One region of the Flavobacterium sp. RHBU_3 genome, then DNA from elsewhere that is predicted to be linked to it. Evidence: riboswitches for the same ligand, from Rfam matches in the RefSeq annotation. Region 1 holds a riboswitch; the other holds the start of a gene.

Region 1 (16,083 bases):
GAACATGGACGTAAAAACGTACAAGTACACGGGTAAGCAGCAACTGGTGTATACCAATAATTCGCCCGATACCCTTCGCAGGGTGTTTTACCACCTGTACCCTAATGCGTTTCAGCCGGGCAGCGAAATGGATGCGCGCCTGCAAACCATAGCCGACCCTGATAAACGTATGGTAAAGAGCTTTAAGAGTGGCGATAAAACCGTTACCGAAAGCCGTATAGCTACCCTTAAACCAAATGAAACGGGCTACCTGAACATTACCAATTTTAAACAGGATGGCGCTACTGCCAAGATTAATACAGCGGGCACCGTACTTGAAGTAGACCTGGCTCAGCCACTGCTTCCGGGTAAGAGTACCACACTAAGCCTTGATTTTGAAGGACAGGTGCCGTTACAAATACGCCGCAGCGGACGAAACAGCAGCGAAAATGTAGCCCTGAGCATGACACAATGGTATCCTAAAATGGCGGAATACGACTTTGAGGGTTGGCATGCCGACCCATACATAGGCCGTGAGTTTCAGGGTGTGTGGGGAAATTTTGACGTAAACATTACCATAGATAAAAGTTACACCATAGGGGGCAGCGGTTACCTGCAAAATAAAAACGAAATAGGAAAAGGCTATGAAGATGCCGGCGTTACCGTTACCTACCCTAAAAAGGCCAAAACGCTTACATGGCATTTTGTGGCGCCAAATGTGCATGATTTTGCTTGGGGAGCCGACCCGGAATATATTCACGATAAACTGATAAGCCCTAACGGTACCGAGCTTCACTTTTTCTACAAAAACAATCCGGAGTATGTAGAAAACTGGAAGAGGATGCAGCCGAAAACTGTCGAGTTGTTAGAGTTCTACAACAAAAATGTGGGTGTGTACCCGTATAAGCAATATAGCGTAGTGCAGGGCGGCGACGGTGGTATGGAGTATGCCATGTGTACTCTGATTACCGGAAACCGCAGCTACGGCAGCCTTGTGGGCGTTACAGCACATGAGTTTGCGCACTCGTGGTTTCAGCACCTGCTGGCCAGTAACGAGAGCAAGCACGAATGGATGGATGAGGGCTTTACCAGTTATATAAGCGACCTGGCCATGGAAGTTGTGCTTCCGGCAAAGGTAAAAGAAGGCGAGGAGCCTGAAAGTCCGTTTGCAGGGGCCTACAAAAACTATTTTTACCTTGTAAAAACAGGTAAGGAACAACCGCTTACTACGCATGCCGACAGGTATGATACGTCTACCGCTTATGGTATAGCGGCCTATAGTAAAGGCGAAATTTTCCTGGCACAGCTGGGTTATGTAATAGGTCAGGACAAGCTGGCCGAAACCCTGAAACGCTACTATGCCGATTATAAATTTAGTCACCCTACGCCAAACGATATTAAGCGTACCGCAGAGCGCGTTAGTGGTGCCCAGCTGGACTGGTACCTGGTAGACTGGTGCCAAACCACAAATACCATAGACTATGCCATAAAGGAAATGAAGGATGAAAACGGTACTGCCACTAAGGTAACCCTGGAGCGCAAAGGCCGTATGCCTATGCCTATAGACCTGATTGTGGTGTATAACGACGGTACACAGGAAAGCCTGTATGTGCCACTTGCCGAAATGCATTACCAGAAAGACAACCCATTCCCGAACCTGAAGCGTACAGTGCTAAAAAACTGGGATTGGGCACACCCTACTTACGAGTTTACCCTGCCGAAAGGTAAGGATGCCATTAAGGTATTAGTTATAGACCCTACCGAAACCATGGCCGATGTAAATATGGAAGACAATGCTTATATTAAAACCAATTAATACAGGTTTTATCTAAAATGCACGAAGCCGCAACCGCTAAAGGTTGCGGCTTTTTTTAATACAAAAAACCCCTGAATGGTATCAGGGGTTTTCGCAGGTCAAAATAGATTGAAAACCTGTGAGGGTGTTGAAGTGTATATATAAATAGGCGCTAAAAAGTCTCTTAATGCTGTTACTTAGATTTTTTTAGCAGGGTTAGTAAACCTTGGGTTATTTCTTAGTCGTTTCGGAAGCATAAGCTAACCTTAACGATGTAGCATCTTTTATCTGTGCAATTTTAGTGGCAGAGTGTTTTATCACTGTGGTGCTATCATTAGTCTCTTTATCAGTCGGTTGAATTGAGAAAACAATAATTCCCGTCAGCATCAGTACAATTAAAAATATTTCCAGCATGTGTTTTCTTTTAGAGTATCATAAGGTTGATTAGAAAAGAACAAGGATAGTGCCTGAGGTTTTTAAATGATGCCGGGATTTGAAAGCAATTCCTTAAATTGCTTATTTACAAATGGTTATATTTAGCACGCGATTAGAGTTGCCAAATTTCTCTATGGGGAAAATTGCCACAGTTGTAGAAACATGTAGAATTGTTTGTGGAAAAAGTTGGGGAACGTTATTATACACCCACTTCCTTAATAGTAAGTGAGTCATTAGTATTACACCTATGAACGATACCCGCGCGCAATGATAAAATCACATAAACAAAATACATGCTCACAGCTATTAAGAAATGATGGCCACTTATTAGTTCAATTATGAAACAGAACAGATTTATAAACATAAGAAAGCCAAATAATACTTCTAATAAAATCCTACCTGCATTATACTGGTTTACTTTTATAAACAAGGGAGCAGGGAGGTTTGAGGCGACAATACAAAAAAGTATAAAGATATTGAGGGGAATAAAAAAGAACATAAAAAAAGTAACCTCTTCAGATATTGCTATACCTATACTGTCGGCAAAAGGGGGGTAGTCGCCTCTGCCGGCCCGAAAGATATAGTACCAGTAGGTCCCGGGTATGGTGAGTAACCACACAATATTTGCCCCGAAAAAGATGCCCCATTTTCCGTGAGTGTTTATTTGTTTGAAATCAGAAAAGCGGGTAGTTTTTGTAACTAACAGGAAAAACAAAAACGAGGTTGCTGCAATGCAAAGCCCGGAACCGAAATCCATAAGGTCGGTTTTATTTGTGCGGTAGGTTTCTTCGTATTTGTAGTACTCGTCTTTGTAGTTTACAGAATCGTCTGGGACTACCTCATAAGGAGCCTTATTGTTTTTGTAATAAGGTAATGTTAGTGAATAAGCAAAGATTACCATGCCTATGAGTAGCAGGCAGACTGTTAATACACGTGGTTTCATTTTACAGTTGTGTTGGTTACTATCAAAAGTATAGAATCCGTTTTAATTTCTTTACGGTTTGAGGAATAACAATAAACAATAAACAATAAACAATAAACAACTTACGGCGCTACCAGCTTAAAACCCACCCTAGGTATATTTTCTATACGAATACTTTCATCCTCACGGAAAATTTTGCGCAGCCGCGAAATAAACACATCCATGCTACGGCCCATAAAATAATCGTCGGTGCCCCACAGTGCAGTAAGTATGCGTTCGCGTTTCAGTATGGCGTTTTTGTTGTCTATAAAAAGTTTCAGTAGGGCACTTTCGCGTTCGGTAAGCTGTATGGTTTCACCATCGCGGTTCAGGGAATAGTTCTCCGGATCGAATGTAAAACTGCCTATAGTACAGGTAGTATTCTTTACTACCGTTTGTTTTTGGCTGCGTTGTAAAAACACTTCAATCTTTAAAATAAGCTCCTCTATGCTGTACGGTTTTACAAGATAATCATCGGCACCCAGTTTAAGGCCTTTTATACGGTCTTCTTTAAGCGTTTTCGCCGAAAGGAATATAATGGGTACCTCTATGTCTATAGTGCGTATGGAGGCCGCTATTTCAAATCCGTCCATTTCGGGTAGCATTACATCCAGTATACATAGGTCGTACCCGCCTTTTTTAAACGCATCAAAAGCTTCCCTGCCGTTTTCAAAATGGGCTACATCATAGTGCTGCTCCAGGTTATCTGCGGTAAGAAATGCCAGGGTGCTGTCGTCTTCTACATAGAGTATCTTCTTTTTCATGCAAGGCTGTTTTTGGGTATTTCTATACTTACCGTAACGCCCGCTGTGGGATGGTTGTTACGGATGGTTATTTTCCAACCGTGAAGTTCACAAATCTTTTTTACATAAAAAAGCCCAATGCCAAAGCCTTCTACATCCTTTTTATTTTCGCGCGGTATGCGGTAAAAACGGTCAAATACAAAATCTATATGCTCGGGTGCTATACCCGGGCCGTTATCCGTTACCTGTATCAGGAGTCCTTTTCCTCCGGGTTTCAGGTTAATAAACACTTCGGGTTTCTCGGTGCCGTACTTTATGGCGTTTTCTACCACGTTGTACAAAATGTTGTAAATGTGGAACTCATCGGCGTTAACCCTGTGTTCCCGGCTGTCCATGGTAAGCGAAATATGCGCTTTTTCAAACTTAATCGATGCATTTTCCTTAACCAGTTCCAGTGTATCGGCCAGCAGGAAAGGCTTTTTCTCCAGCCTGCCTATACCACTGTCGCTTTTAGCAACAGATAAAATACGCTCTATGTGCTGGTTTAGCTTGTTGCTTTGGTCTATTATTATTTTAAGGTAGCGGCTCAGTTTAGGGTTATCCTCTATTTCGTGCTGCTTTACTGCGTAGTTACTGGCTATTAGGATAGACGACAACGGGGTTTTAAACTCGTGCGTCATGTTATTAATAAAGTCCTTTTGCAGTTCGGTATAGCGTTTTTGCTTCAGGAGCAGGAATACCGAGTATACATAAATAACCAGTACCAGGAACAATACCCCCGTATATATCCAGTACTGCCCCAGCGAGTTAAGGTAGCTGTGCGTCATTTTAGGGAAACGTACCGCAAAGTAATACACCAGCCCGGGGCGCTTGGTAAAACAGTTTACACATTTCAGGTTCTCGTTAGTAACCTGCTGACCCTCCATGTTTATATATTCGCCATACACCATTTCATCACCAGAGCAGTCATAAACGGCATACTCATAGTCCATGTCCAGCTTTACCTTCAGGAACTGGTTTTTAAGGTAGTAGTCCAAGACCCCAGCTTCAAACTGGTCGTTAACGTTTACCACATAGTAGTCGTCGGCTATTTTTTTTATGGGGCTGTCTACCGGCGGTTCGGTACTGTTGTCTGTGTAAATTTTAGACACCACATCCTGGAGGGCAAAGTGTATTTTATCGCCCAGTTCCTTGCGTTCAAAGTTATAGGCTTCCCTAAGCATTATAAGCTGCATGGTAATAACACCTATTATGGCTATAAGGCCTATGAAAACAATGATATTTAGCTTATTAAATTTCAATTTCCTAAAAGAATTAGTACACAAATATGCACTTATATTTTGATAAAGTTTATTTGCCCAAAACCGTTAACAGGTAGTTAACAAGCGTTTGAAAGCTGTTAACAAAGGTATGAATAAGTGTTGCTTAGTTTTGCAGGTACCCATGGGATATAAACGGAAGCCGGTTTTTTTGGAACACTATTTGTTTGCCCCAATAGCGTCTTTATTGCAGGTATTGCCTTTTTTGCAGTGAAATTGTTTAGCCGTTAACATGTCATTAACAAGACTTTGAAAGCGGTTAACAAAAAGCAACCGATAAGGTAATATATTTGTGATACTGAAAATTGAAGAGAATTTATTAACTAATAGTAATTTAATTAATTATGAAAACCCTTAAACTAACATTTTTAGCTGCTGCCGCACTTTTTGTATCAGCTACAGTAAGTGCTCAGGAAGTTGCTAAGAAAGCTGAGGCTAAACCGGTTCCTGCTGCTGTTGCTGCACCTGCTCCTCAGAAACCAACAGGACTTACTTTTAAAGAAGACCAACACAACTTTGGTGATATCGAAAAAGGTAAACCGGTAACTTATGAGTTTACTTTTAAAAACACTTCAAAAGAAACCATCCTTATTACTAACGTGAAGGCTTCTTGCGGATGTACTACTCCAAACTGGACAAAAGAGCCTATTAAACCAGGCGGAACAGGAAACGTAACAGCTACTTACAACGCTGCTAACCCTGGTCCTTTCACTAAAACTATCACTGTAACTACTAATGATACAGACCAGAACAAAATCCTTACCATTAAAGGTAAAGTAAACGCTCCGGAAGCTCCTGCTGCTCCAGCAACTACTAACCAATAATTTAGGTAAGCTTACTATATAATGACCGTCGCACATAGTGTGGCGGTTTTTTTATGCTCTGTACAATAAATATCCTGACCGGTTCGTTTTAAAAAATGTAAAGTTTGTTTTACTTTATGAAAAATATATTTTACATTTGATTCAACTTTAAAAATCAACCGTTATGAAAACAGCGTATTTATTTCCGTACCGCTACAAATGGGTAAGCGGCATTGTGTTTGTTATAAGCGTCATTTCATTATTATTACTTCTCTTTGCCGATATTCTATGCGACGACAATCTGAAAATAAAAATAATTAACTTTTTTGGTTATTACCGAGGTGGTATAATAAAACCAAACCCTTTTTATGATCTCTTTTTGGATGAAATCTTTGTAAGCCTTGCAATTATTTCAGGATTGATTTATGGATTTTCAGCGGAGAAAAATGAAGATGAAATGGTGGCCGCTATTAGATTTAAAAGCTTGGCAATAGCTATGGGGATAAACTACTTAGCTCTTTTTGTTTCTTATCTTTTAGTATATGGAATGAGTGTATATATAGTACTATATTTTACAACGTTTAGCCCTCTGCTGTTTTATATTATAATATTTCGTATCAATATGTTCCGTTTTAATACATTGGCCTCCCATGAAGAATAACATAAAAGTACAGCGTGCCATACACAACCTTACCCAGGCCGAACTGGCCGATAAAATAGGGGTAAGCCGCCAAACCATAAATGCCATGGAAGCGGGTAAGTATGTGCCCAGTACGGTACTGGCATTAAAGTTGTCGGCATTGTTTGGTGTGGGTGTAAACGATATTTTTACCTTAGAGGAAGGCGAATAGTTTTTGTACCTTAGCATTATGGAAACCGTAAAGGCTTATTTTAAAACCCCGCTCGGCATTGCAATTATTGAAGGCAATGATGAAGGCATTTGCCGCATTAGTATCTTAGATGAAACCCCAGAAGAAATTGCTGCTGAGGTTCCGGCTGCTTTAAGGGCTGCGGTAATGGAACTTGAAGAGTATTTTTCGGGCAGCAGGCAGGAGTTCACCTTTACTTTAAACCCTCAGGGGACCGATTTCCAAAAAAAGGTATGGCAGGAGTTGGTAAATATACCTTATGGTAAAACTACGTCGTACCAGGAACTTTCCATTAAACTGGGCGATGTAAAAGCCATACGTGCGGTGGCATCGGCTAACGGTAAAAACACGCTATGGGTGGTAGTGCCCTGCCACAGGGTTATAGGCTCAGACGGTTCGCTTACCGGGTATGCAGGCGGATTGTGGCGCAAAAAATGGCTGCTGGAGCACGAAACCCCGCCCATACAGCAAAGCCTGTTTTAGGGGATTCCTGTTATAAACAGATAAATTTTAACACAAATAATTTCTATATTAAGTGCAGCGTTTATAACGTTGCATTTTTATTTATAACCAACTTTATGAAGACTTTTTCAGACAATCCGGCGGTGCCGGAAACAACGTACATTTATATCTCAAAAACCCGTATGTATGTAAAAATTGTATTGGGTGTAGTATTTCTTGTAAGTGCCGTAATCTTATTCTTTAGTGAGCAATCGGGTTCAGCATTAGATGCAAGAAAACAGAATGTTATAATGTACGCTGCGCCTGTATTTGCGCTGTTATTCTTTTACCAGGCGTATAAAGGCTTGAACAACAAAGAGCCGCAGCTTATATTAAACGACGAAGGTTTAAAACTACCGGACAAGCCTATAATGCTATGGAGCGATATATCTGATATTAACCTTACCTGGGGAGGCACTGAGACACTTCGTTTTCAATATAAGGGAAAGATGACTACGATACCTACCGGAAAAATAGGTGTTAAGCCCACGGCATTTACAAACCTGTTAGACACTTACCGATTCAGGAGTATGCAAAAAGCTTCGAATTAAGCTGAAGATTTTAACACAGAAAATTTCTATATTAGATGCCGTGCTCACAGCGCGGCATTTTTTATTTATAACCAACCCAACATGGCAACAATCCGCAAAGTACCTGAAAAATTTATCATTAGGAACAGCTATACAATGGGCATATTTTTAGTCCTGTTTGCTCTTGTTGCCCTAATTATTGTTTTAGCTTCCGGCAACCAGAAATCAGCTCAGGAAGGCTTCTTTCTATATATTATGATAGCAATTGCTGTTTTCACATTGTTTAAGGGACTTAAGCTTATTATAGACCAGAAACCTAAAATAATTATTAGTGCTGAAGGCATAGATTCTGAAAAAGCAGGTTTTGTTTCCTGGGAATGTATAACAGACGAAAGGATGACTGAAAATGATAACAGCGACAGCTCATCTTTCTTTCTTGAATTTAAAAACCGGGGAGTTGATGAAAAAATTGAAATTAGCTATATGTCTTTGAAGCCAAAAAGATTAGCCGAAATATTACCCATTTACCGTCAAAATTATGAAGAAAATACTGCTGCTCATAATAATCTGTAGTGTTACGTTTGCCTGCAAAAAGAATCATGTAGTCCACGCTGATAAACTACACAACGGCGACATTATTTTCCAGACGTCTACATCCGCGCAAAGCAAGGCGATTCAACTGGCTACACATTCGGAATACTCGCATTGTGGGGTTATCTATGAAGATGACGGGCAGTGGTACGTGTTTGAAGCCGTACAACCGGTAAAGAAAACACCGCTCGAGGACTGGATAGACCGTGGCCAAAACGACAGGTATGTAATAAAGCGCCTTAAGGACACTACTGCGCTTACGCCATCGGCACTGAAAAAGATGAAGGCGGTAGCAAAAACCATGAACGGCAAGGATTACGACCTCTATTTTGAATGGAATAACGACCGTATTTATTGCAGCGAACTGGTATGGAAACTCTACAAAGAATCTACGGGGCTGGAAATAGGGCACCTGAAACAGCTCAAGGATTTCGACCTTACTGCCCCGCCTGTAAAGCTAAAGCTTAAGGAACGTTATGGCAACAATATCCCTATGGATGAAAAAGTAATTTCCCCTAAGGATGTTTACGACAGTGAATTGCTTGAAACAATAGCCGGAACCTATGTTGCGCCATAAGAAAACCATAATCGGTACAATTGCCCTGATGGTCATAACTTTTGTATTGATGCAAAGTAGCTCCGCAGACTATCTGAGTTCCATAATTCCCGGATGGAATACAATACTATTTCCAAAAATGCTATTCACCCGTATTGTGGGGCTTTGGTTCGTTGTGGTTTTACTAATCTATTTCTTTTTGTTGCGAAAAGAAACCAGTAGTACTACCGCGTATACCTATCTAATTATGACGGTGCCGTTCATTTTATGTGATGCATTGTTATCTCTTTCTAATTTTTTTGGCAACATACTCTATGTGTGCATTCCGTTATTCTGTATTGCCATAATATCCTTTGTGGTAGCACAAATTATATTTGTAATCAAGCTTTTTAGCTATACAATAAAAAACCGCAGTAAATAACTGCGGTTCTGTGTTTATAGCGAAGCTATCTCAGCCTTAGCCTGTTCAAATTCTGCCATCATATCGGTTACTATATCGGCAGCAGGTTTTATATCATGAATCAACCCTGCAATCTGGCCTATTTCGAGTTCACCTTCTTCCAGGTCGCCCTCAAACATACCCTTTTTGGCACGGGCACGACCCAATAGTGTTTTAAGATCATCGGGAGTTGCCCCCTTGGCATACAGCGCCATAAGGTCGTTGTAGAATTTATTCTTTATCAGCCTTACAGGAGCCAGTTCTTTCAGGGTAAGGTGGGTATCGCCCTCCTGCATTCTCACAATCAAATCCTTAAAGTTCTGGTGCGATGATGCCTCGGGTGTAGCCACAAAACGGCTGCCTACCTGTACGCCGTCGGCACCCAGTACCATAGCTGCAAGCATACCACGACCTGTGGCAATACCACCTGCTGCAATAAGCGGAATGCTCAGCTGTTCCTTAACCATGGGTATCAGGGTAAAGGTGGTGGTTTCCTCACGGCCGTTATGTCCTCCGGCTTCAAAGCCTTCGGCTACTACGGCGTCTACCCCCGCTTCCTGCGCTTTCAGGGCAAATTTTACACTGCTTACCACGTGTACTACCGTAATGCCTTTTCCCTTAAGAAAAGCGGTCCAGGTCTTGGGGTTTCCGGCGCTGGTAAAGACAATCTTCACGCCTTCTTCCACAATAATCTGCATGATTTCCTCAATGTTAGGGTACAGCATGGGTACGTTTACGCCAAAAGGCTTATCGGTAGCGGCCTTACACTTGCGTATGTGTTCGCGCAGCACCTCGGGGTACATAGACCCTGCGCCTATAATGCCCAGGCCACCGGCATTACTTACGGCGCTTGCCAGTTTGTATCCGCTGGCCCATATCATCCCGGCCTGGATAATGGGATATTTAATGTTAAACAGTTGGGTTATTTTATTCATGGGTTTGGGTTATAGTATCAGTTTTTTACCAGCTTTCCGGTGCTGTTGCCTAAGGCGTTTTCTATGCGGTAGTTGTATATTCCGGCAGATAACCTGCTTATATCTACCTGGTTTTTGGCAGTTGTTAGTTGAGTTTTCATCACTATTTGCCCCAGGTTGTTGTACAGCACAAAATAAGCTGCTTCACCTTCCGGCAGGTTGATGTTTACTACATCATTCACCGGATTCGGGTACACAGTTATGCCATTTTTATCGGCCTTTGGAGTGTCGAGTGTACTTTGGTATGCCGCCCAAAAATCAGGGATGCCGTAGCCATAATAGGCATTCGGCGTGGTATACCGGTCGGCTGATTGTTTTATAAGTTGCAGCAATTCGGCATTGGTCAGGTCGGGCAATGCCTGCCACAAACAAGCCACAAGCCCGGCTGTTATGGGGCTGGAAAACGAAGTGCCGTTACCCGTGTAGATATTACCATCGGTAGCAGCATAAGCACTGCCCAGGCCCATAGCCATAACATCGGGTTTTATGCGGTTGTCGGCGCTTGGCCCTATCGAACTGAAGTACGCATACTGCTCACTACTGTCTACAGCACCTACGGTAAGCACGTTTACCGCATCGGCAGGAACGCCTATGTGCGGGTTTGCCCCAAAGCCACTGTTACCCGCCGAAACGACTATAAACATACCACGGCTAAAGGCAATATCTGCGCCTCGCGAAATAAAGGCTGTTTGTCCGTCCATTTCGTCGTAAGTATAGCTGTAAGCAGCATTTTCGTAGGTAAAATATCCAAGGGAAGTATTTATAACATCGACACCCAGGCTGTCGGCTTCTTCGGCGGCTTCCACCCAAAACGATTCTTCCACGGGGTTTTCATACGTCATGCTTTCGGTTACAAAAAGATAGTAAAACGCATCGGGCGCGGTACCCACAAGCTGGTTGTCTGCATATCCGCCCATAGTGCTCAGTACCATAGTGCCGTGTGAGCCTCCTGTATATACGTTGTCTGAGTTTTCTACAAAATTGTGCCCGCCCAGTACCAGGTTGTTGTCGTACAAATGCTGCATTACCGGAGAACTGTCAGTATTAGGGAAACCCGCATCGAGCACGGCAATAGTCATGCCCGTACCGGTAAAATTCGCCTGGTGCAGCAGGTGCCCGTTCAGCATCTGTATCTGCGTAGCCCCTGTACCGTAGTTGTACTCGGTTTGAGTTTCCAACTGTTTGTTAGTGGGTTTTGTTTTTGCCTTGGCAGGTTTTCCGTTCAGGGTGTCGTCGGCAAAATCTACAGATGCCACATACGAAAGTGAGGTAAGGGCGGTAATATCTTCTATAGTACCACGAACGTGCATGGCATTTAGCCATTTGCTTTTTGCCATAACGGTAATGCCCGTTGCGGTAGTAACGCCGTCTATGTATTCAGGGTGTATGGGTACGTCTTTTTCGTCTAAGGCTATACCTTGGTTAGTACGCCTGTCCAGCGCTTTTTGCGACAGCATTTCCAGCGGATTTGCCAGGTAATAGTCGGTATCCGGTTTGTCTGTAAAATATACCCAGGCATCCTGCTGGGCAAATACAGGCGAAACAAAAAGTATAAACAACAGTATGCAAAGTCTTTTCATAAGGCAATCTTTAATTCCTTAAACCACAAGCTACAAACGTAACACTATACCGTACTTTTGTGATTAGGCTTTCAAATATACGATTTATAACGCCATCAAATTTTAAAAGCCTATTTTAGCGCGTTTAAAACTTTTTAGAGATGCTGTACTTAATGCTGAGCATACTATGCAGCGTATCGGTAGGGGTTATTTTTAAAATTGCAGGCAAAAATGCACGCCGCAGTACCCAGCTGATATTGTGCAATTATGTAGTGGCACTGCTACTGTGCTACCTTTTCTTTGAACCCGAAACCAATGTTGCTTACCTTCAGGATCACTGGGCGCTGTACGGTGCGCTTATGGTGCTGCTACCGTCTATATTCCTGTTCCTGGCTGCTTCTGTAAAACATGTGGGCATTGTAAAAACCGATGCTGCCCAAAGGCTGTCGTTGTTTATACCCATACTGGCCGCATGGCTTATATTTCGGGAGGCATTTAACGGCTGGAAAATACTGGGGCTTGCAGTAGGTTTTCCTGCACTGCTGCTGATACTTAGCAAGAAAGGCGAAGCCGGAAAATCGGGGCGCGACTGGCTGTATCCGGCGGTAGTGTTACTGGGTTTCGGTATTGTAGACACCTTGTTTAAACAGGTGGCGCTGCTGCAAAAACCGGGGTATACCACATCGTTGTTTATAATATTTGCGGGGGCATTGGTGGTAACTTTTGCCGTTACGGTATACGAAGCGGTTTTTCAGCGCAAAAAAATAGAACCCATTAACTTTGCCTACGGGTTACTTATAGGCATTTTTAACTTTGGGAATATCCTTTTTTACCTAAAAGCGCATAAGGCTTTTGCCGAAAATCCTTCTACGGTTTTTGCTTCCATGAACATGGGGGTTATTGTTTTGGGTAGTCTTACCGGGGTATTTTTGTTTAAGGAAAAACTTACATTTAAAAATTATATCGGAATAGTGCTGGCACTGTTGGCAATAATTTTCATTACATTGTCGCAAATTTTTAAATAGTGTAAATGTTTGTTAATTAGTGTTTTGTGGATTAAATTCAAAAGAGGTTGAAAATTTTTTTCAAAAAATGTTTGGAAAATAAAAAACTCCTCCCTTACCTTTGCTGCAAGTTCTTCAAAATTATTCTTATCCAGAAAGACCGAGGGAATTGACCCGATGACGTCTTGGCAACCTGTTGAAAAATAAGGTGCCACATTCAACCCTGCCTTTGGTAGGGAAAGATAAGTAAGAAACAGCAATTATATAATTACACATATATGCCTTTCTGACTTGTCGGGAAGGCTTTTTTTATTTTATGCCTTTTCGATACCTGGCTTTGAATAGTTTTTGAGAAACGTAAATGTTTAACAAAAATTAATTCGAAAAGATGAAAGAACAAACTGCAATCCTGAACAACCTGCCTATCGATCCATTAACCGGAAGTATTTCGGTGCCTATTTACCAAACTTCAACATTTGTGCAGGATGCACCAGGCGTACACAAAGGTTTTGACTATGCCCGCAGCAACAACCCTACCCGTAAGGTACTTGAAGATACTATTGCCCAACTTGAAAACGGTACTAACGGTTATGCTTTTGCCAGCGGCCTTGCAGCCATTGATGCTGTTATAAAACTGCTTAGCGCCGGTGATGAGGTTATTGCAGTAGACGATATTTACGGTGGTGCTTTCAGGTTGTTTACACATGTGTACCAAAAATTTGGCATCAGCATTAAGTACGTAGATACTACAAACGCACAAAACGTAGCCGATGCCGTAACCGACAAAACCAAACTTATCTGGATAGAGTCGCCTACAAACCCTACACTAAAAATTTCTGATATTGAGGCTATTGGTAAAATTGCCAAAGCAAACAACATACTACTTTGCGTAGACAACACTTTTGCTTCGCCAATAGCACAAAAACCACTTAACCTTGGTGCCGACATCGTGGTACATAGCGCTACAAAATACCTTTCGGGCCACAGCGACCTTATTGCCGGCCTTGTAGTAACCGCTACACAGGAACTTGGCGATAAGATAAAATTCATACAAAATGCTTCGGGTGCTATCCTTGGGCCGTTTGACAGCTGGTTAGTAATCCGCGGTATAGAAACCCTTAGCCTGCGTATTAAGGCACATGCCGAAAATGCACAGAAAGTGGCCGAATACCTTCTTGAAGAAAAACTGGTTAAAAACGTATACTACCCAGGCCTTGCCACGCACCACAACCACGAAATTGCTAAAAAACAACAAAAGTACTTTGGCGGTGTTGTAACGTTTGATCTGGTTATAGACGACAAAGAACTTGCCAGCAAAATAGTAAGCAGCACTAAGCTGTTTAAGCTTGCCGAGAGCCTTGGTGGTGTGAAGAGCCTACTGTGTTTACCGTGTGAAATGACCCACAAGTCTATCCCGGCAGAAAAGCGTTACCAGGCAGGTGTTACAGATAGCCTTATACGCCTTAGCGTAGGCCTTGAAGATGCAGACGATCTTATTGAAGACCTGAAACAGGCTTTTGCAGTAGCAGTAAGCGTTCAGGAAAATGCTACAGCGACCGTTTAATAAAAAGAAAAAATAAAATCACCTCAGGATAGGGAAAAATGGCTAGAAAACAATTGAATATAGGCTTATTTGGGTTTGGTGTAGTAGGGCATGGCTTATATGAAGTACTGCAAAAAACTCCGGGCCTTCAGGCAACAATCAAGAACATTTGCGTAAAAGACAAGAACAAGCAGCGTGAAATAGGCCCGGAAAATTTTACGTACGATAAAAACGACATCCTTAACGACGACAGCATTAATGTTGTGGTAGAGCTTATAGACGATGCCGATGCTGCATACGAAATTGTAACGGCTGCACTAAAAAAAGGAAAGGCTGTGGTAAGTGCCAACAAAAAGATGGTGGCCGAACACTTTGCCGAACTGCTGCAACTGCAACGCGAGTACAATGTGCCGCTGCTGTATGAAGCAGCTGCATGTGCCAGTATGCCAATAATCCGAAACCTGGAGGAGTATTATGATAACGACCTGCTGGATTCTATTGAGGGTATTGTAAACGGTAGTACAAACTATATACTTACCAAGACTTTTTCGGAAAACCTTAGCTATGCCGACGCGCTGAAACAGGCACAGGATCTTGGCTTTGCCGAAAGCAACCCAATACTGGATACCGGCGGTTTTGATGCCAAATACAAACTACAGATACTGCTTGCGCACTCGTTTGGTTACATAGCCACCCCGGATGAGATATTTAACCTGGGTATAGACAACATAGGTGAGCTGGAGCTGAAATACGCTAAAGAAAAAGGCCTAAAAATTAAGCTGGTAGCACAGGCTTTTAAAGGTGCAGACAATACCATTTCGGCGTTTGTAACCCCTAAGTTTGTAACTCCTGAAGACAGGTTGTATAACGTAGACGACGTGTTTAACGGCGTACTTACCAAAACCTACTTTGCCGATACGCACTTCTTTGTGGGGCGTGGGGCAGGGGCGTATCCTACGGCATCGGCGGTGCTGTCTGATATTTCGGCACTAAGCTACGATTACCGTTATGAATACAAGAAAATACTACGTCAGGAAAACCTTAGCCTGAGCAACGATGCCGAGCTTAAGGTGCTGCTGCGCCACCAAAAGGACGACGCTGAAGCCCTGAAACTGAAATTTAATACCGTAGAGGAAGCCTACCTGAACAACAGCGAAGGCTACATTACAGGAGATATTACACTAAATAACCTGAAACAACTACAACAACAATACGGCACCGATGTTTCTTTTATACTTATTAATGTAGTAAAGGAAACAAAGAGCGCCTCCACAGCGCAGGTTGCAGTACCTGCGTAACAAACAAGGATTTTCTTTCAACTATTTTCCAATTACCGGAAGCCTCCCTACACCACTGGGGAGGCTTCTTTTTTTTAACAAAAAACCGTTTATGTTGTTCTTTTAGTTATATTAGCGCTGCTAATTTTTTAAAAAGTTCAATTTTTTAACCAACCACCTATTATGGAATCAACCTTCTTTGACG
Region 2 (16,083 bases), on a different contig from region 1:
CGCATAATTGCGGTAATTGGTTTCCTTATCGTAAGGATTAGTATTATAAGCCGCACCCTGCCCAATGCGGAACATAAGGTTACGGTTAAAAAAGTAAAAGCTGTAGTGCCCGTACAGGCCATACATTTCGCCCAGCGCCTCATTCTTCATATCCTGATAGTGGAACGATACGCCAACGTCAGGGAAGTTATAAGCCGATTCCCATTCGTGGTTGCCGAATGTTTTTTTATTCAGGCTGATGACCATGCCCTCGGGGTGGGCGGTAATAAGGTGCTGTATGCTTTTTCGGTGCGGGATTATGTTGCCGTAAAAATAATTCGCGTCCACGCTGTAGCCACCTTCAGGTTGTTCCTGGGCAGCCATAAGGCACGAAAAAAACAGCAAAAACAAATGTATCCGCCTCATTTCATTGGTTAATGCGCCAAATATAGCAGAAATGATTTTCTGCCTGCTTAAGTTGCGGTAAATATTTGCTTAAATCAGGGCTAATCCTGTTTTTCTATGGGACCGGCGGTGATTGTTTTCTTTTTACCGGAGGTTAGCTTCTTCAGTAGTTTACGTATGTCTTTCGGTTTTTCTTTCATGCCCATAAACTCACCTGTATACACTATTTTGCCTTTTTTGTCAATGACCAGTGTTGTAGGGTAAAACATGATTCCAAATTTATCGCAAAGCTCTTTACTGTCGGCTACAATGGTATAGTCGTATTTTACGTTTTTTAGTAATTTTTCTACCTTTTCTTTTTCGCTAAACGTAATGCCAAAATAAGCTACTTCATCAGTGCCAAATTCCTCCCGTATTTTGTTCAGTTCCGGCATTTCCTTTATGCAGGGCGCGCAGGTGGTAAACCAAAAATCGAGAATAATTACCTTGCCTCGAAGGCTTTCGGTAGTGTATTGGTTGCCTTGTATATCGGTCATTACAAAATCATTCACAGAAGAATGCCTTAGTTTTTTCCGGTTCTTGTCATCCTCTTTAAAGTAGTTGTTCCAATACTTGTTATCTGCTTTTACCTCCTCATCCGTGCGTTTGTGCAGTATTTCATAAAAATCGTTGCTTATGGTATCGCGGAACGATTTTATGGTGTAATAAGATGCATCCTTACTTTTCGCCTTAAAAATAGAATCGGCATAGGGGCGCGTGTACGGTGTGCCGTCGTCTTTAAGGCGTATTATAGCATAAAAAATACTGTCGCGCTTGTTTTCAGGAAAGTTGTTAAGGTACTCTGTAAACTCGTGCTTTTTTTCTTTTCTGGCCGATGCCGGTAAAAAAGAAAAATTTTGCGCAAAAAGGGCAGTACTGCTAAACAATAACAGTAATAGGGATAATCTCTTCATGGTGTAATAATTGGTTTGTGTAATTTACAAAACAAAAAATAATAAGGTTTATTGTGTTCTTTTTAAGTTATTCTTAACGTGGTTTATGTTCATAGCTTCTGTTTTAAGTATTAAATTTGTGTAGGGCAAGCAACTTTTATTACATTAATTAAAACTTCAAATGAATGAAAATTCAAGCCGCACTTCTTAATGACTACGGAAAACCATTTGACTTAGAAACCGTAGAACTCGATACTACCCTTAAAAATACCGAGGTATTAGTAAAAATAAAAGCCACCGGGCTTTGCCACACCGACCTTACCGTTCGCGATAAGCAATCACCTTTTAGTGTACCTGCCATACTGGGCCACGAAGGCGCCGGTATTGTTGAAAAAGTAGGGGCAAACGTTACAAAAGTAAAACCCGGAGACCACGTGGTTTTGGCACCTGCCAGCTGTGGTAAATGCAACTCATGTAAGTCGGGGCATCCGTCGTATTGCGAAAAATTCTTCCCGCTAAATTTTGGTAATGGCCACAGGGAAGACGGTAGTTGCCCATACCACAATCATGAAGGTAAAGGTGTTGCCGGATTTTTCTTTGGGCAGTCGTCATTTGCTACCTATTCTCTTGCCGAAGAAAATAACGTGGTTAAAGTTCCTACCGATATTCCTATTGAAATGCTTGGCCCATTGGGTTGTGGTATTCAAACCGGTGCCGGTACCGTACTGAATGTTATTAAACCCGATGCCGGGCAAAGTATTGTAATAAGCGGGGTAGGGCCTGTAGGGCTATCAGGTATTATGGCTGCCAAAGCAAGGGGCTGTACTACCATTATAGCGGTAGACGTACACGAAAACAGGCTACAACTTGCCAAAGAACTGGGCGCAACACACACTATTAACAGCCTTAACGAATCGGTTACCGAGGCCATTACTACCAGGATTCATCCGGGTGGGGTACACTATGCACTCGATACTACCGGGCGCAATAATGTAATCAGTGATTTGGTGGCATCACTAAACTTTACCGGAAAAGCTGTGCTTGTAGGGGTATCGCCTACAGCTAACCTTGAAATTCCGAACAGCGCATTTACCATGGGGCGCTCGGTGCAGTTTGCCGTGGAGGGAGACAGCATCCCCGATATTCTTATTCCGCAGCTTATAAGTCTTTACAAAGCCGGAATGTTTCCGTTTGATAAGCTGATTAAATTCTATGATCTTAAAGATATTAATAAGGCGGTTGAAGATTCTGAAAAAGGTATTACCCTTAAGGCTATCCTGAAAATGCCCGAATAAAGTACTTTGTTGCTATAAAAAATGCGCCCCGTAAGTTTTGCTTACGGGGCGTATATTTTTATATAAATGTGATTTAAAAAATCTCCTTAGCTATCGCTTTAATGTTCTCGGCCTTGCCCATGCTGTAGTAGTGCAGTACCGGTATGCCGGCTTTAACCAGCTCTTTACTTTGGGCAATACACCACTCTATACCCACCTGTTTTACCGCCGCGTTATCTTTGGCCTTAACCACTTCCATAATTAGGTCGTCAGGAAGGTCTACGTTAAAGCGGTGGGGTATCATGTTCAGGTGCTTTTTAGTAGCAATAGGCTTCAGTCCCGGAATAATAGGCACGGTAATACCCTCCTTGCGGCATTTGTCTACAAACTCAAAAAACTTCTGGTTATCAAAAAACAGCTGTGTTACTATGTATTGGGCGCCGTTTTTTATTTTCTGTTTCAGAAAATGAATGTCGCTATCCAGGCTTGGTGCTTCCATGTGTTTTTCAGGATAACCTGCTACACCAATGCAGAAATTAGTAGATGCCGAGTTTTGCAACTCATCATCCAGGTAAATACCGTTGTTCAGGTTTACAATTTGCGTCACCAGTTCCGATGCATAGGCATGTCCGTCTTTTTCCGGGCGGAAATAAATCTCGTTTTTCACGGCGTCGCCACGTAGTGCCACTACGTTTTGTATGCCCAGGAAGTCAAGGTCTATAAGGAAGTTTTCGGTATCCTCCTTAGAAAAACCACCACACAGTATGTGCGGAATGGCATCTACCTGGTACTTATTTTGTATAGCCGAACAAATACCTACCGTACCGGGACGTTTCTTCACTACACGGCGCTCCAGCAGGCCACTTGGGAGTTCTTTATAGTCGTATTCTTCCCTGTGGTACGTAACGTCTATAAACGGCGGTTTAAACTCCATAAGCGGGTCTATACCATCAAAAATAGATTGTATGTTTTGCCCCTTAAGCGGCGGCAGTATCTCAAATGAAAACAGGGTTTTGCCCTGCGCGTTTTCTATATGTTCGGTTACTTTCATTTTTTTGTTGTTAGTTTTTGGTTACTGGTTGTTAGTTTTTAGATTGCTGATTGCCAACAACCAATAACTAACAACCAACAACTAATCTGCTATATTAGGATTCAGCCATTTGTTGGCTACATCTATACTTACGTTTCTTCGTTTTGCGTAGTCCTCTACCTGATCGGCTTTTATCTTTCCAAGCCCAAAGTACTTACTCTGCGGATTTGCAAAATAATACCCCGATACCGATGCCGCCGGCCACATGGCAAGGCTTTCGGTAAGTTTCACACCAATCTGCTTCTCTACATCCAGCACTTCCCAAATAGTATTTTTTTCCAAATGGTCCGGGCAGGCAGGGTAGCCCGGTGCCGGACGTATCCCTTCATACTGTTCCTTAATCAGGTCGGTGTTACTAAGGTGCTCGTCTGCGGCATAACCCCAAAGTTCTTTACGCACTTTTTCGTGCAGGTATTCGGCAAAGGCTTCCGCAAATCTATCGCCCAGTGCCTTAGCCATAATGGAATTATAATCATCATGTACCTGCTCAAATTCGGCCGCTTTTTCATCTACACCAAAACCGGTGGTAACACAAAATGCACCCATGTAATCCTGCTTGCCGCTTTCTACGGGAGCCACAAAATCTGCTAATGCAATGTTTGGCGCGCCTTTGGTTTTTTGCGATTGTTGCCTTAAACTTAAAAAAGTAACCAATGGCTCACCGGATTCATCAGAAAGGGCAATATCATCATCATTAACGGTATTCGCCGGGAATATCCCGAAGATGCCTTTGGCTTCAAACCAGTTTTCATCTACTATTTGCGTTAGCATTTTCTGGGCATCGTCAAAAAGTGATTGCGCCTGTTCGCCTACCACATTATCCGTTAGTATAGCCGGGTACTTGCCGTGCAAATCCCACGTCTGGAAAAACGGCGTCCAGTCGATATACGGAACCAATTCCTCTAACTTCGGGTATATGGTTTGTACGCCCAGCTGTTTCGGAACATAAGGTGTATAAGCATCCCAGTCTATTTTAAACTTGTTTTTACGGGCATCAGCTATACTAAGGAAATCCTTTTCACGACTACGGTTTAGGTAGCCCTCACGTAGTTTGTCGTATTCCTGGCGGATGTCTTTAGCGTAATCTATCTTATTCGCGTTAAGCAGGTTGCCTGCCACGGTTACGGCACGGCTGGCATCGTTAACGTGTATCACCGTTTCGCTGTATTCCGGGGCGATTTTTACCGCAGTATGTGCGCGGCTGGTCGTGGCGCCGCCTATCATTATTGGTATGGTAATGTTAAGGCGTTCAAGCTCTTTGGCAAGGTATACCATTTCGTCAAGCGACGGGGTGATAAGCCCACTCAGGCCGATGATGTCTACCTGTTCCTTAACAGCGGTTTCTATGATTTTTTCGGGCGGAACCATTACGCCCAAATCGATGATTTCAAAATTGTTACAGGCCAGTACTACGCTTACAATGTTTTTGCCAATGTCGTGCACATCGCCTTTTACAGTAGCCATAAGTACTTTACCGGCACTCGAAGACTTGCCGTCTTTTTCAGCCTCGATAAATGGTAATAAATATGCCACTGCTTTTTTCATTACACGAGCCGACTTTACTACCTGTGGCAGGAACATCTTACCCGAACCAAACAGGTCGCCCACCACATTCATACCCGCCATAAGGTTAATTTCAATAACCTCAATAGGTCGGGTGGCTGCAAGGCGAGCTTCTTCCACATCGGTTTCTATAAACTCATCAAGTCCTTTTACCAGTGCATGGGTTAGGCGTTCCTGTACCGGAAGGCTACGCCATTCCTGTGCCTGTTTTTCGGTAACTTTTACGTCGCCTTTTATATTTTCGGCAAAAGCCAAAAGACGCTCGGTAGCATCATCCCGGCGGTCCAGGAGTACGTCCTCTACGTGTTCCAGCAAGTCTTTATTTATGTCGTCGTATACCTCAATCATCTCAGGGTTTACAATACCCATATCCATACCGTGCTGTATGGCGTGGTACAAAAATGCCGAGTGCATGGCCTCGCGCACCTTGTCGTTACCACGGAAGGAGAACGACACGTTACTCACCCCGCCGCTTACGTGGGCGTAAGGGAGGTTGGTGCGTATCCATTTGGCAGCCATGAAGAAGTCAATCGCGTTGCGGCGATGTTCTTCCATACCGGTGGCTACCGGGAAAATATTCGGGTCGAAAATAATGTCTTCCGGAGGGAAGCCTACTTTTTCAACCAATATATCGTAACTGCGTTTACATATTTCTATACGGCGCTCGTAGGTATCGGCTTGGCCTACCTCGTCAAACGCCATGATGATGGCTGCTGCACCGTAGCGTTTTATTTTTTTGGCGTGGTCTATAAACAGTTCCTCGCCTTCTTTAAGGCTTATTGAGTTTACCACACTTTTACCCTGAGCCACTTTTAGTCCCGCTTCAATGATTTCCCATTTAGAGCTGTCTATCATTAAAGGCACGCGGGCAATATCAGGTTCAGATGCTATTAGGTTCAGGAATTTGGTCATCGCATACACACCATCCAGCATTCCCTCGTCCATATTCACGTCGATAATCTGCGCGCCGCCTTCAACCTGCGCACGAGCAATATCGAGTGCTTCCTCGTATTTTTCTTCTTTGATTAAACGCAGGAACTTGCGCGAACCGGTTACGTTAGTACGTTCGCCCACGTTTATAAAGTTACTTTGTGGGGTCACTATAAGTGGTTCTAAACCGGACAAGCGTAAATAACGGTTGTTGGTTGTTGGTTGTTGGTTATTGGTAACTTCACTCATGCCTGCATCTTCTTGTAATAATTAATAAAACCGTTTAAAAGCCTTTTGCATGATTGAATTAATCCAACAAGCTCTTCAAATTCTTTTTCATTTAAATATTTTTGGTCTAAAGCCAAATAACATTGTGTTTCAAGTTCAAATAAAGATCCTCTGGCAATATGGAGGAAATGTATTGTTTCTTTGGTGGTTTGCCTGCCACATCCTTCAGCTATATTTGAAGGCACCGATACGGCACACCTCCTCATTTGGTTTGTTAGTCCGTATATTTCTTCCTTCGGAAATTGTTTTGTTATTGTGTAAAGGACATTGGTCAATTTTCTTGCTTCAACCCAAACATCTAAGTTAGTATATACCATATAAGTTCTCGTTCTGTCCAACAACTATCAACCAACAACCAACAACCTTCTAGGCTCATATTCAGCAGCAACATCTGCTATCAATTTTATGTGTTCGGGAGTCGTCCCACAACAACCGCCAATTATATTAATCAGGTTGTCATCAAGGTATTCCCTAATGAGTGCCTGCATTTCTTCGGGTGTTTGGTCGTACTGGCCAAAGGCGTTTGGTAATCCTGCATTTGGGTGTGCCGAAACACTAAATTGCGTGTTGTGCGCCAACCTGCGCAGGTAGGGTTTTAGCTGGTCTGCGCCCAGGGCACAGTTAAAGCCTACGCTTAATAACGGTATATGCGAAATGGAAATCAGGAAAGCCTCTACCGTTTGCCCGCTTAGCGTACGCCCACTGGCATCGGTAATTGTACCGCTCACCATAATAGGAATATCGAGGTTACGTTCGTCCTTCACTTCCTCTATGGCAAAAAGCGCTGCCTTGGCGTTTAGTGTATCGAATATGGTTTCTACCAATAGAATGTCAGAACCACCATCAATCAGTGCATTAACCTGCTCTTTATAAGCAATACGAAGGTCGTCGAAGGTTACGGCGCGGTAGCCTGGGTCGTTCACATCGGGGCTCATGCTGGCGGTACGGTTAGTAGGGCCTATAGAGCCCGCTACAAAGCGAGGTTTGTCGGGGTTGGCAGCGGTAAATTCGTCAGCTACTTCCCTCGCTAGGCGCGCCGACTCATAGTTTAGCTCGTACACAAGGTCTTCCATGTGGTAATCGGCCATGCCTATGGTAGTGCCACTAAAGGTATTGGTTTCCACAATATCGGCTCCGGCAGCAAAGTACTGGCGGTGCACATCTTTAATGGCTTCGGGTTGGGTAAGGCTCAGCAGGTCGTTATTGCCCTTAAGCGGGTGCGGAAAATCCTTAAAGCGTTCGCCGCGAAAGTCTTCTTCGGTAAAATTATGGCGCTGCAGCATGGTTCCCATGGCTCCATCAAGTATCAAAATGCGTTTAGCAAGCGCGTTGTGTATCGGTAACATTAGTTTCAGGTTTAAAGTTTCAAGTTGCTCAAAGCACTTAAAATTTGTTTCTAAAATTATGTCATCAGGTGGGGTAGAAGGGAGGAAGAAATTCCGTTTCTGTTATCTATCCGCGTTTTACTTGGTAGAATGTAGCACCTTCTTTACAGGGAAAGGGTTGCTAAGGCTTCGCAGGGTCTAATCCCTCCACCTTTCGTGATAACATGTTGCAATTGTGTTAAAGAACACTGCAAAAGTAATATATAGATTTGTAGAAAGCAAATAATTGTTATGGGACTAATTAGGAGGTGATTTTTATTAAATTTACGATTCAAACCACAACCATATGAAACTATTATATTCCTTTCTGATTTTATTCATTATTGCATTTAATGTAAACGCACAGGAACCAAAAAAAACGCAAGCAACGGTTTTAATAGATAAATTAAGTTGGGAATCCCTGCCCATAACCTGTAACTATGCTTTAGTACTTAAGGAAACAGATTCTGTTTCAAATGAGTTGGTCAAATTGGGAAAGCCAGTAGCAGCAGAATTGCTTACGGCAATTAAAAGCCCTGAAAAATCCGCAGCAATCCATGTTATACTTACTCGTATTTATGAACCGAAAAAAGGAGGCTTAGGTACAGTTTATATTTATAAGTGTAAAGAACCTGTAGGTTGGCATTATGTGTATAATGGATTAACCTGGCAATGGCTTACTGAAGGTGGTGATTCAATATCGCAACCTGAAATTGATAAGATATATCAATATTGGTACAATAAAATAATCCTTCATAAAAAAGGACATCTTGATAAATATGAAGTGATTTTTGAAAGATTAAGGGCAGAAGATGAAGTGCAATATCCTTGTGAAAAGTAAAAAACCAACCCTAAGCTGCTTTTGCTCCTGCAAGTGCCTGTTCGGCCTGTTGCAGGTGCCTGATGTTATGATTGATGATGAACCGGAAAACATCGCCCAGCTTTAACTGTATAAGGCTGGAAATGGATGTTTTTATTTTTACCCTGTTAAGGCTTACTTTTTGTGCCAGCTCCATAAGGCGGATAAGCTCCTGCTGTTGCAGTATAAACCGCTCTATAACTGCTGTGTCAAGGTTAGTGCTTATGGGGTTTTTATCTTTAAACGTCTTCATTTTTTTCAGCTTTCCCTTTGGCAGCATGCTTTTGGCAAAGTAATCGCCTAGCAGCCCGGGTTTAAATACCGGTTCGGTTTGCTGCGCAGCTTTTTTTATCCTCTTGTCAATTTCCGGTAGGTAAAAATCACCGTACAGGTTCAGGTGTTCCAGGCATTCTAATGCGTTCCACGCGCCGGGTGCCGGTCTTTGGACAAGTGTGTTGAGGTCTGCTGTTTGGAATGCCTGCGCAGTTAGTATAGCCTTTTTTGTTTGGGCTATAAGTTCTTTAAGTAATAGTGCTGATTGCATAGTGCTATTATTTTACAGGGCAAATGTCGGTAAGCCGGTTGTTATTTTCCTTGATTGAAATCAACACTTTTCAGTCGCGATAGGGTTTCGGGGGTCATACGCAGGTAGCTGGCTATATAGCGGTGCGGTATCTCCTGGAATAACTGCGGGCTGCGCCCCATTACCCTGCGGTAACGCTCTAGTGGCGATGTTGTAAGGATGTCTACCTCGCGCTCCATTTGCTGTACAACCAGGTTTTCCAGTACGCTTATCCACCAGTTACGGTTAGCATCTTGTTGCAGGAAGTTGTCCATTTGTGCTTTGGTAACAACTTTTACAACGGTTTTTTTTATGGCCTGTATGTAAAATGCCGATGGTTTCCCTGTTAAAAACGAGTCAAGCGACACCACAAGGTTGTTTTTGTACCCAAAACGGATGATTTGTTCTTCACCCTCATCCAGTACAAAAACCTTTATACTGCCGCTTTCTATATAGTATACATTGGTGTCAATGCTGCCGCCTTCCTTTAAATAACCATTGCGGTTAAGGGTAATGGTGGTTTCGGCAAGGGCAATGATTTCGTTCATATTGGTTGTAAGTTGTAAACCAAATGTACAAAATCGGCATAAAAAAGCAGCCTATGCGGCTGCTTCCTTTGTTTTTCCGGCTACTTGCAGTACGGCATCATACAGCGCATTGCCTGCGGCAGTGGCATCGCCGGGTACCGATGGTATAAAACGGTAGCCCAGCCCGCGGGTTTCGGTAAGGAACTTAATGCCCTTTTCGAAATTCTCAGGCAGGTACTGCACCGTTTCGTTAATCGATACAATGCTGAAGCCCGTGCGTACCAGCGTAGGGTACTCGGCAGGCAGGTCGGCACTTGGCGTGGCATCTACAAAAATTACGTTATGCAGGTCGTGCTCCAGTACATACTCTACCACATCGTCTATCTTAAACGGAATGGCAAAACGTATAAAGTTGGCTTCCCATGCATAGCCGTCGGCGTCTTTCTCAAAAAAGGCCACACTGCTGTTAGTAATCACCGGAAAACGGATGTCGGGCGCGGGTGTGGTAATATCCTCGCGTCCGTTTAGTACTTTATTGATGAGGGCGCTTCCGGCGTTTCCGATACCGAAGAGCAATATGTTTATTGTATTTGGCATAATATATTGTGTATTTTTTCTTTCCGAAGGAAAGTCTTTGTGTTCTTTAATAAGTATTTTGGGTAATCATCATTGCTTTGTGAACCCTGTGAAAAGCCTTAGTGCTCCTTGTGGTAAAATCCCTCGCAAAGGCGCTAAGCCGCAAAGACGAGTGTTTAAGCTGTGAAAAAGAGAGAAACTGCCTTTGGTGCCGACCCAAAGGCAGGTCTCAAACAAACAAACAAAAAACAACTTAAAACAAACTTATGAGTCTTAATCCTGCAAGGTTTCTAAGGCCTTGTAGGTTTTATTTTTTACAACTTCGGTTTTCTTCCATTCCGAGTGTAGCGCAGCGTAGTCGAGGAATCTCTAATCTCAATCATTTTCTTCTCTTTTGAGATGTCTCCGCTCCACTGCGTTCCGGTCGACATGGAAGAAGAACCGCAGTTTATATATCGTTAATTCACCGCTGTGTATTCCTTAAACAGGTTAAGGCTTACGGGGGTATTGCTTACCAGGGTATCATAAACCGGGCTGCGGAACTGTACTTCGTCCATCCACTGTTGCAGGGTGGCCAGGGGTGCCGCAGCCGCCGGCCTAAGGGTTATCTCTATTTTGTCGAAGCCTGGGCGCTCTGAGGGCAAGGCGCTCATGCTGCCTGTAATCTCTACCTGTAACGACTTTAGTACTATACCCAGTTCCTTAGCTACTGCCTGGCCCAGTGCATTGATGCAGCCTGCAAAGCCCGCCAGTATATATTCATACGGGTTTGGGGTTTGCTGTACATACTGCGTAGCACTTTGGCTTATACGCAGGTCGGTATTAGATGTTTTTACTACAAACTGGCTGTTTTGGCCGGTGTAGCCCAGTACGTTTACAGATTGAGTTTTCATAAGGCGTGTATTTAAAAATGGATAACCGGATTTACTGTTAAAAACAAAAGGCTCTTTCGGAAATATGTTACCAAAAGAGCCTTTGCACCTGAATTATAAACTAAGTTTATACCGACGGCCAATCTGGTAACTGCATATATTTCGCCTGCATCTGCCACGATGGGGAACAAATGAGCTGCATGCAATTAATATGTTTGACTGTGGTGTTCATATCTCTTTTATAAATTATATCTTATTTATTCTTAACAAAAAAGCCCCTGTATTTATTGTACAGGGGCTTTGTATTATTTATGGTTATAAAACTTAAACCGTATACAAAAAGCCCCCGGCTGCGGATTGTTTCCACATCGCCTGAACCGAAATATTGCAAATGGTGTGTTTCATAAACTTTTTTACCTCTGTGATTTTTATATTGTCAAATATCTAAACTATTTTTTGATTTACAAAATTATTTTTCAAACTTTAACATTTTTGTTTTAATTTAGTTTGTGTTAAGTTATTTTTGTTGAAAACAAATTAATATCCCCTGTAGGCCTCCCCTTAGTAGCTAAGGGGAGCAGGGTAGTTTAATTTGAGTTAGTTAAATTTTTACTATTGCTGCTATTACGGCAACAAAAAAGCCTTCCGGTTGCGGAAGGCTTTGTGTATATTTAAATGACGAACTTTAAAATTATACAATAGTGCTTTCCGCGGAACCGTTCCACATCATAATACAGCAGCTATAGGACATTGTAAATTTCATCTTCTTTTTTCGTTTTCTTGTAAGGCAAACTTCGGGACTATTTTTTAATCTGCAAAGCTAAATTTCAAAATTTAACATTTATAAGGTTCATTACAAGTGTTTTAAATACTATAGTATTTAAGTAGAGTAATAAAAATTTTCGTAACTAAAAATTAACCTTATGTTTTTTTTATTCGTTTAACCTTTATACCTTTGCAGCCGAATAATTCAGAGGAAAGATTTGTACTGATTGCAACCTCACAAAAAAATGCTAAAGCAGGACATAACTCCTTCCTTTAGCCGTTGCAGGCAGCATACCTTTCCCTCAAATTGTAGACGATACTATGGCATATTTATTTACGTCAGAGTCAGTGAGCGAAGGGCATCCTGACAAAGTAGCTGACCAGATTTCGGACGCACTGATTGATAACTTTTTAGCTTTTGACCCGGAATCTAAAGTAGCCTGCGAAACGCTTGTAACTACCGGTCAGGTTATCCTGGCAGGTGAGGTAAAAAGCAAAACCTACCTTGACGTGCAGCAGATAGCACGCGATGTAATCAAGAAAATTGGCTATACAAAAAGCGAATATATGTTTGAGGCTAACTCGTGTGGGGTGCTTAGTGCCATACATGAACAAAGCCAGGATATTAACCAGGGCGTAGACCGTGCTACTAAAGAGGAGCAGGGTGCAGGCGACCAGGGTATGATGTTTGGCTATGCTACAAACGAAACCGAAGACTATATGCCACTGGCACTAAACCTGAGCCACAAGCTACTACAGGAACTGGCTGCCCTTAGGCGCGAAAACGACCAGATTACGTACCTGCGTCCTGATGCTAAGAGTCAGGTAACGCTGGAGTATGATGATAACAATAAACCGGTGCGCATAGATGCTATTGTAGTGTCTACGCAGCACGATGATTTTGCCGACGAGCCTACAATGCTTGCCAAAATCAAGGAGGATATCCTAAACATCCTTATTCCAAGGATTATAGAGAAAAACCCTCAGTACGCTTACTTGTTTAATGATGCTATTACCTACCATATAAACCCTACGGGTAAGTTTGTAATTGGTGGCCCTCACGGCGATACAGGTCTTACAGGCCGTAAGATTATTGTAGATACCTACGGTGGTAAAGGTGCCCACGGTGGAGGTGCATTTAGCGGTAAAGACCCAAGCAAGGTAGACCGTAGTGCTGCTTATGCTACCCGCCATATAGCTAAAAACCTTGTGGCTGCCGGTGTAGCCAGCGAAATACTGGTGCAGGTTTCTTACGCTATTGGTGTGGCTAAGCCTACAAATATTTATGTAAATACTTATGGTACATCAAACGTAAGCCTTACTGATGGCGAAATTGCCAAAAAAGTAGAAGCTATTTTTGATATGCGCCCTTATTTTATAGAACAACGCCTTAAGCTGCGTAACCCTATTTACAGCGAAACTGCTGCTTACGGACACATGGGCCGCAAGCCAGAGGTGGTTACTAAAACCTTTACAGCACCGGGAGGTGAAGCCAAAACGGTAGAAGTAGAACTGTTTACATGGGAAAAGCTTGACCACGTAGAGAAAGTTAAAGAGGCCTTTGCGCTTTAATTTGAATATTTATCTTAGTTTATATAGACAGCTCCGTGAAAACGGGGCTGTTTTGGTTTTATGCGGTGAATATTTTTACAGTTCCATTGTTATTTTGCCGATAAAAAATATCTTTGAAAAAAATCCGCTAACCAATAATGCAACATCAATACTCGGCGGGCCTGCACAAGCTGCTAACCCTAAAAACCGATACTACCGATAAGCTTACCGACCCTGAAGGCTTCAGGATGCTTACCCAAACCATACTGCGCACCTACGGGCTTGTGGAAGTAGGCTATTCATGCCATGTGTTCGATAACGGGAGTTTTACAGCAGCAGTATGCCTTATGGAGTCGCACATCTGCATACATACCTGGCCCGAATTTAGCCAGCTAACGCTTGATGTGTACCTGTGTAATTATATGGCCGATAACAGCGATAAGGTGCGTACTGTTGCTAAAACATATACCGATTACTTTGGCGGGGTTATTATTAACGATACCGAAATACACCGCTAAGCCATGGAAGTTACCTGTATAAAATGTAAGCATATAACAACTTTACCGCTGGAAATTACGCTGGTAGATTTTGCATGCCCTAACTGTAGTACACACAGTTCGTATAAAAAGAACCCTAACGGTGAAATCATAAAGCATTTTGATTATGGTTACGATAGGAAGATTGGCCTTAATGTAGGGCAATCGGGAGAGCTTTATGGAGTGCAGTATACCGTAACAGGCATGCTTATAAAACGTGTAGCGGGTACTTACTACTGGAAGGAATTTATCCTTGACGGGGCAAATGGTGAAAGGGCTTTTTTAAGTGAGAGTAACGGTCACTGGATTTTTCTGCAAGAAGAACAAACGGAGTATGATGTTTCGGATTTACCGGAGAAAGTAGATTACCAGGGCAGCATCTTTAAGCTGTATGGAAATGAAAAAACCACTTTGGCTTATGCCGAAGGCGTTTTTGATTATGCCCTGCCCCGCAATTACCAAACCATGACGGAGTATATAAACCCTCCGTATATCCTTTCTTTTGAGCGCGATGAAGAGGGGCAAACCCTTTTTGTAGGCAAACACATTCCGTGGCGTACGGTAGAGAAGGCTTTTAAAATAAGCTGGATGCCCGACAGGGGTGGAGTAGGTGTGGTACAGCCCGGCATGGTAAACTTTATAAACACGGTGCTTATTTTTGCCATAACGGCTTTGCTGCTCATCTTCAGCCATATTTTTATTTATAGAGATAAGGTGCAGGAGAGCCTGCTCATAGACAGGTTGCCTTTTAGCACATACGGACAAAAACCGTATGTAAGCCAATCTTTTGAAGTAACCGAGGCAGCCAGTACCTTGCTGATTGAGCTTAATGCCGATGTAAACAACAGTTGGGCTTACGTAGATGTGGGTCTTGTAAATGAGACTACAGGTGCAGAGGAATATGCAGGTAAAGACATAGAATATTACCACGGTTATGAAGGTGGCGAAAACTGGAGCGAAGGCGATAGTAATGCCGAAATGAATCTGTGTGGCGTGGCTCCGGGTCGCTACCACCTGGTGCTTACGCCGCAAAAAGATAGTAGTGATTTGATAACTACTGTAGTAAATATAAGTGTAACACGTAACCCGCCCAGCAAGAGAAATGTAATAATCCCTATACTGTTTATGGCATTGGCAGCTTTTGGTATTTATAAATGGGCTGGTTACCACGAACGCAAGCGCTGGGAAGACAGCGATTATTCACCCTTTGATGAATAGAATATGGAAATAAAGAACTCGGGCTTTTTTAAGGCCAATATCATAGTGTTGTCCGTTGCCGTGCTGGTATACGCGTACTATTTGTTCACGGCCTTTAGTGGTGGGCGCATTTGCGATTGCGAAACTACCGAAAAATACGCAGGGCAAACCACACGCGGCTCTTATGTGCGTACCGGTGGGGTGCATGGCTTTTATCATAAATAATCAACTATAACAATATTATCATGGAATTAGTAGAATCATTTGGCAGGGGTATCATTGCTTCTGTAATATTTTCTGTTTTAGGGATCGTTATCCTTTTCATTGCATATTTCATCATTGAAAAGCTTACACCCGAAAATACCTGGAAAGAAATTTCTAAGAATAACAATGTGGCACTTGCTATAGTATTTGCATCATTTATCATAGGCATATCCATCATTATCAGCGGAGCCATTCATGGGTAAAAAGTTTTTTAGTTTTGAAATCCTGCTGCTCCTTGCCGTATTTACCATAGCTACGTGCGGCCTGGTATACGAGCTTGTGGCCGGTACCCTGGCCAGTTACCTGCTGGGCGACTCGGTAAAGCAGTTTTCATTCATCATTGGGGTATACCTGTTTTCTATGGGTATAGGCTCGTATTTTTCTAAATTTATAAAGCGTAACCTGCTCAATACCTTTGTAGAAATAGAGTTACTGGTAGGGCTTATTGGCGGACTGAGTTCGGCGCTGCTTTTTGTGTTGTTTGAGAGTGTGGATTATTTTCAGTTCGTGTTATACCTGCTGGTATTTACCACAGGCTGCCTTGTAGGT

Evidence for each region. A riboswitch is a leader RNA that binds a small molecule or an ion and turns the genes downstream of it on or off. The one in region 1 is predicted to bind S-adenosylmethionine.
Region 2: linked by a shared signal. The riboswitch ahead of ACLI1A_RS01830 (homocysteine S-methyltransferase family protein) and the one ahead of ACLI1A_RS02760 (trans-sulfuration enzyme family protein) in region 1 are both predicted to bind S-adenosylmethionine.

What each region holds. Positions count from the first base shown of each region.
Region 1 is NZ_JBKJHC010000002.1:97,590-113,672, forward strand. It holds gene ACLI1A_RS02685 (M1 family metallopeptidase) at 1-1,795, shown strand, start outside; gene ACLI1A_RS02690 (hypothetical protein) at 2,006-2,188, opposite strand; gene ACLI1A_RS02695 (hypothetical protein) at 2,409-3,152, opposite strand; gene ACLI1A_RS02700 (response regulator transcription factor) at 3,254-3,934, opposite strand; gene ACLI1A_RS02705 (sensor histidine kinase) at 3,931-5,214, opposite strand; gene ACLI1A_RS02710 (DUF1573 domain-containing protein) at 5,577-6,056, shown strand; gene ACLI1A_RS02715 (hypothetical protein) at 6,220-6,696, shown strand; gene ACLI1A_RS02720 (helix-turn-helix transcriptional regulator) at 6,686-6,886, shown strand; gene ACLI1A_RS02725 (methylated-DNA--[protein]-cysteine S-methyltransferase) at 6,905-7,387, shown strand; gene ACLI1A_RS02730 (hypothetical protein) at 7,483-7,956, shown strand; gene ACLI1A_RS02735 (hypothetical protein) at 8,038-8,508, shown strand; gene ACLI1A_RS02740 (YiiX family permuted papain-like enzyme) at 8,474-9,103, shown strand; gene ACLI1A_RS02745 (NAD(P)H-dependent flavin oxidoreductase) at 9,518-10,456, opposite strand; gene ACLI1A_RS02750 (S8 family serine peptidase) at 10,474-12,075, opposite strand; gene ACLI1A_RS02755 (EamA/RhaT family transporter) at 12,216-13,079, shown strand; SAM riboswitch class I at 13,203-13,307, shown strand; gene ACLI1A_RS02760 (trans-sulfuration enzyme family protein) at 13,447-14,622, shown strand; gene ACLI1A_RS02765 (homoserine dehydrogenase) at 14,676-15,899, shown strand; gene ACLI1A_RS02770 (LURP-one-related/scramblase family protein) at 16,062-16,083, shown strand, end outside.
Region 2 is NZ_JBKJHC010000001.1:387,405-403,487, forward strand. It holds gene ACLI1A_RS01800 (acyloxyacyl hydrolase) at 1-405, opposite strand, end outside; gene ACLI1A_RS01805 (TlpA family protein disulfide reductase) at 486-1,337, opposite strand; gene ACLI1A_RS01810 (NAD(P)-dependent alcohol dehydrogenase) at 1,502-2,611, shown strand; gene metF (methylenetetrahydrofolate reductase [NAD(P)H]) at 2,685-3,641, opposite strand; gene metH (methionine synthase) at 3,723-6,422, opposite strand; gene ACLI1A_RS01825 (four helix bundle protein) at 6,419-6,778, opposite strand; gene ACLI1A_RS01830 (homocysteine S-methyltransferase family protein) at 6,806-7,807, opposite strand; SAM riboswitch class I at 7,907-8,012, opposite strand; gene ACLI1A_RS01835 (hypothetical protein) at 8,133-8,666, shown strand; gene ACLI1A_RS01840 (DinB family protein) at 8,677-9,228, opposite strand; gene ACLI1A_RS01845 (Crp/Fnr family transcriptional regulator) at 9,270-9,794, opposite strand; gene ACLI1A_RS01850 (hypothetical protein) at 9,846-10,370, opposite strand; gene ACLI1A_RS01855 (OsmC family protein) at 10,808-11,242, opposite strand; gene metK (methionine adenosyltransferase) at 12,308-13,558, shown strand; gene ACLI1A_RS01865 (S-adenosylmethionine decarboxylase family protein) at 13,696-14,055, shown strand; gene ACLI1A_RS01870 (DUF4178 domain-containing protein) at 14,059-15,291, shown strand; gene ACLI1A_RS01875 (hypothetical protein) at 15,295-15,495, shown strand; gene ACLI1A_RS01880 (DUF350 domain-containing protein) at 15,516-15,737, shown strand; gene ACLI1A_RS01885 (polyamine aminopropyltransferase) at 15,730-16,083, shown strand, end outside.